Regions from separate parts of the Micromonospora sp. M71_S20 genome, predicted to be linked through region 1. Evidence: riboswitches for the same ligand, from Rfam matches in the RefSeq annotation. Region 1 holds a riboswitch; the other holds the start of a gene.
The links. Region 1 has a riboswitch for thiamine pyrophosphate ahead of thiE (thiamine phosphate synthase). Riboswitches for the same ligand answer to the same signal wherever they lie in the genome.

Region 1 (2,383 bases):
TGCCCGCAGGGCCGGCAGCTTGACCACCCGGCGGTGCAGCAGTGCGTCGACGGCGACGAGGGCCTCGGGGCGCGGCGCCTGTCGCCCGAGGTCGAACGCCGTTCGTAGCGGCGTGGTGACCGGTAGGCCTCCGAAGCTGGTCAGATCGCTTTCCGGCAGGTTCGAACGGGTGGCGGACAGCCGGGGATGCGGACGCAGCCGCGCCGAGCGAGGAAGGAGGACGCTGACCGGAGCGTCGCGGGCCAGAAGGTCGACGCCCCACAGGTACGCGGCGCTCATCCCGGCGATCGCGGCGCCTGCGGGCAGGAGCAGGGCGACCGCATCACACCAGAGCCGATGGTCCGGTGCGCGCAGCGCGTCCCGGTGCACGTACACGTCCGGGAGGAGGCGTTGCCAGGTCGGCCCGCGCAGCATGGCGCGGCTCAGGAGTCCTTCGGCGATGGCGGTGCTGGCCCGGAACGGCAGGAAGGCGAGGCGGGGCGGTACCCGGGCGGCGGAGGGCATCCGGACAGCATCGCGTGACGGGACGGTCACGCGCCGTCCCGTCCCTCGGGTTCGAGCTGTCGGTGTGAAATCCGCGGCTCGACCTTGGCGGATCCGGCGATCCGTCGTACGGTGACACCCGCAAGTGACCCACGGGAGCCCGGTACACCGGGCTGAGAGGGGGGCTGTGAGCCCCCGACCGTCGAACCTGATCCGGGTAATGCCGGCGCAGGGAGGAGTGTTGCCGTGCCGTCCCTCGGGCGACTGCATCTCATCACCGACACCCGACCCGGGCGGGATCCGCTCGCCGTGCTGCGGGCCGCCCTCCCGGTGGCCCGCGCGGAACTGGTCGTGCAGGTCCGGGTGACCGACGACGCCACGGACCGGGAGGCGTACGACCTGGCCCGCCGGGTGGTCGCGCTCTGCGCCCGGTACGACGCCACCTGCCTGGTGAACGACCTGCTGCACGTGGCGCTGGCCGTGGGCGCAGCCGGTGGGCACGTCGGCGCGGACGACCTGCCGGTCGGGGCGGCCCGCCGGGTGCTCGGCGCGACTGCCGTGCTCGGCGCGACCGCCCGGGAGCCGGGGACGGCCGCCGAGGCGGTCGCCGCCGGGGCCAGCTACCTGGGCGTGGGCCCCTGCCACGCCACCGGCACCAAGACGGGGCTGCCGGCGCCGATCGGCCCGGCGGGGGTACGCGCCGTCGCCGACGCCGTGGACGTGCCGGTCGTCGCGATCGGCGGGGTGACCGCCGCGAGGGTGCCCGCGCTGCTGGCCGCCGGGGCGTACGGGGTGGCGGTGGTGGGGGCCCTCTCCGGGGCGGCGGATCCGGCCCGGGCGACGGCGGAGCTGCTGGGAGCACTGGGGTGCTGAACCGACCGGATGTCGCCGTGGTGGGGGCGGGACCGGTCGGGCTGGCGATCGCCTGGCGCTGCGCGCAGCGCGGACTGCGCGTCGTCGTGCACGACCCCGCCCCGGGATCCGGCGCGTCCCACGTCGCCGCCGGCATGCTCGCCCCGGTCGCCGAGGCGTACTTCGGCGAGCATGAGCTGACCGGGCTGCTGACCGCCTCCGCCGCCCGCTGGCCGGCCTTCGCCGCCGAACTGACCGCCGCCACCGGTGTGGACGTCGGCTACCGGAGCGAGGGCACGCTGATGGTCGGGCTCACCGCCGACGACCTGGCCGAGGTGCGCCGGCTGTGGGCGTACCAGCAGGGGATCGGGCTGCCGGTGACGCCGCTGCGCCCGTCGGCGCTGCGGGACCGCGAGCCGGCGCTGGCGCCCCGGGTGCGCGGCGGCGCGCTCGCCGCCACGGACCACCAGGTCGACCCGCGCCGGTTGGTGCCCGCGCTGCGCACGGCCGCCGAGCGGGCCGGCGCCACGCTGGTACCCGCCGCCGTGTGCTTCCTGTCCGACGTGGACGCCGACGTCACGGTGGTCGCGGCCGGCTGCGGCGCGGCGGCCCTGACCGGGCTGCCGGTGCGGCCGGTGAAGGGGCAGGTGGTCCGGCTCCGCGCGCCCGGCGGCGCCGCGCCGGGCTTCCGGCACGTCATCCGGGGGTACGTCGACGGCGAGCACGTCTACCTAGTCCCCCGCGACGACGGGGAGGTGGTGGTGGGCGCGACCGTCGAGGAGCGCTCCGACACCGACGTGTCCGCCGGGGCGGTGCTGCGCCTGCTGCGCGCCGCCGTCGACCTGCTGCCCGAGCTGACCGAGTACGACCTGGTCGAGATCCTTGCCGGCCTGCGCCCCGGCACCCCCGACAACGCCCCGATCCTCGGCCCCCTGCCCGGCCGGCCCGGCGTGCTCGCCGCCACCGGGCACCACCGGCACGGCATCGTGCTCACCCCGGTCACCGCCGACCTGATCGCCGAGCTGGTCGTCACGGGTGCGGCGGACCC
Region 2 (2,383 bases), on a different contig from region 1:
GGGGTCGTCGGCGAGCGTCTGCAACCAGCGCTCCGGCACCACGACGTTGATCGTGGCCGCAGCCGCCGCGCCGATCACCAGGAACCCGCCGGCGTGCGTGACGTCGTGCCGCACCGCCCCCCAGAACGCCCGCCCGCGTGGGCCGTCGTCCAGCTCCGGCCGGCGCGGCAGCCGGATCCAGTCGGCCCGGCCGAGGCGCAGCCACAGCCAGCCCATGACCATCGCGACGACCAGGCTCGCGACGGCCCGGCCCAGGACCATCGCCGGGTCGTCGGGGAAGGCCACCGCGGTGGCGGTGAGCACGATCGGGTTGATCGCCGGGGCGGCGAGCAGGAACGCCAACGCCGCGGCCGGGGTGACCCCGCGCCGGATCAGCGACCCGGCGATCGGCACCGCCCCGCACTCGCAGCCGGGCAGCACCACGCCGGCCGCGCTGGCCACCGGCACCGCGAGCGCGGGATGACGCGGCAGCGCCCGGGCCCAGAACGACCGGGGCACGAAGACGGCGATCACCGCGGAGAGCAGCACCCCGAAGACCAGGAACGGCACCGCCTGCACCATGACCGAGACGAAGACGGTGGTCCAGGTCTGCAACCGGGGCGCGGAGAGGGCGCGGGCGAGCGGCTCGCGGAAGACGACCAGCAGGATCAGCAGGCCGGCGAGGACCTCCACCGACCCGATCCGCCGCTCCGGGCCGCCGGGCGCCGCCGGCGTCTCCTCGCGTACGCCCGGGGCGGCCACGTCCACCGCGCCGGGGCGCGGCCCGTCCGGCGCGCGGCGGTCAGCCTCGGATGTCACGTACGTGTCCCTCTGCCGGATTCCCAGTGGCCGCCCGAGAGTACCGGGCCGGGATCGGGGGCGTCGATCGAACGCGCTGGTGAGCTGCGCAAAGATCACTTTGCCCGATGATCTTCGAAGGTGTTAGCGTCGGGCCACAACTTCACATCCGACAGGGGAGCGCACAGCGCTGAGAGTGCGGGCACCGCCCGCAGACCCTCGAACCTGATCTGGGTAATGCCAGCGCAGGGAGTTCGGTCGACCTCCAGCCGCGTCGACGTCCGGCACGTTCCGGGCGCGGCGTGCGTCTTCTCCTGGTTCTCGTTCGGGACTGGGAGCAATCATGCGAGACAACAACACCGCCACCCGGTGGCGTACCGTCGACGTCGTCGTCGCCGCCGTGATCGCGGTGGCCTTCGGCGTCATCTTCTGGGCCTGGGGCCTGCTGTGGCGGGCCGTCGACCCGGCGTTCGCCTTCTTCCCCGCCGGCCAGGCGATCATGTACGGCGTGTGGCTGGTCCCGGCCGTCCTCGGCGGCCTGGTGATCCGCAAGCCCGGCGCGGCGCTCTTCTGCGAGGCGGTGGCGGCGACGGTCTCCGCGCTGCTCGGCTCGGAGTGGGGCGGCGTCACCATCGTGCAGGGCCTGATCCAGGGGCTCGGCGCCGAGCTGGCCTTCGCCGCGTTCCGGTACCGCTCGTTCCGGCTGCCCACCGCGCTGATCGCCGGCGCGCTGACCGGCCTCGGCGCCGCCCTGTTCGACTTCTTCGTCTGGAACAGCGAGTACGCCCTGGGCAGCTACCGGATCCCGTACGCCCTGCTCACCATCGTCAGCGCCACCGTCGTCGCCGGTGCCGGCGGTTGGGCCCTGACCCGCGCCCTGGCCACCACGGGGGCCCTGGACCGCTTCCCCGCCGCCCGCGACCGCACCCCCGTCTGACCCCGCCCCCACCCCCCACCGAGATCGAGGTCGATCATGAGGTTGACGGCGATGTGGATCTCCGTGGCTGCCGCCAACCTCATGATCGACGCTCGCGGGCGGGCCGGGAGGGAGGGGTTGCGGTGGGGGCGGTGACGTTGCGGGGGTTCGGGTGGCGGCACGCCGGGCGGCGGGCGTGGGCCGTACGGGGGGTCGACCTGCGCGTCGAGGTTGGCGAGCGGGTGCTGCTACTCGGCCCCTCCGGGGCCGGCAAGAGCACGCTGCTCGCCGCGCTGGCCGGGCTGCTGCCCGAGGACTCGGGCGAGCAGGAGGGCACCGTCGAGATCGACGGGCTCGACCCCCGCAAGGGCCGGGAGCGGGTCGGCATCGTCTTCCAGGACCCGCAGACCCAGCTCGTGATGGCCCGCAGCGGCGACGACGTGGCGTTCGGGCTGGAGAACCGCGGCACCCCCGCCGGGGAGATCTGGCCCCGCGTCGACGAGGCGCTGATGCGGGTCGGCTTCCCGTACCCCCGGGACCGCCCCACCGCCGCCCTCTCCGGCGGCGAGCAGCAGCGGCTCGCCCTGGCCGGCGTGCTGGCCCTGCGCCCCGGGTTGCTGCTGCTCGACGAGCCGACCGCCAACCTCGACCCGACCGGCGCGGCGCTGATCCGGGCGGCGGTGGCCGGCG

Region 2: it holds a riboswitch for thiamine pyrophosphate, as region 1 does, so the genes downstream of both, DER29_RS25600 (ECF transporter S component) here and thiE (thiamine phosphate synthase) in region 1, are expected to answer to the same signal.

Annotation. Positions count from the first base shown of each region.
Region 1 covers NZ_RCCV01000002.1:636,041-638,423, reverse strand. Annotated here, with positions in the region: gene DER29_RS23800 (DUF559 domain-containing protein) at 1-504, opposite strand, end outside; TPP riboswitch at 627-735, shown strand; gene thiE (thiamine phosphate synthase) at 730-1,356, shown strand; gene thiO (glycine oxidase ThiO) at 1,350-2,383, shown strand, end outside.
Region 2 covers NZ_RCCV01000003.1:84,045-86,427, reverse strand. Annotated here, with positions in the region: gene DER29_RS25605 (permease) at 1-741, opposite strand, end outside; TPP riboswitch at 942-1,047, shown strand; gene DER29_RS25600 (ECF transporter S component) at 1,121-1,714, shown strand; gene DER29_RS25595 (ABC transporter ATP-binding protein) at 1,837-2,383, shown strand, end outside.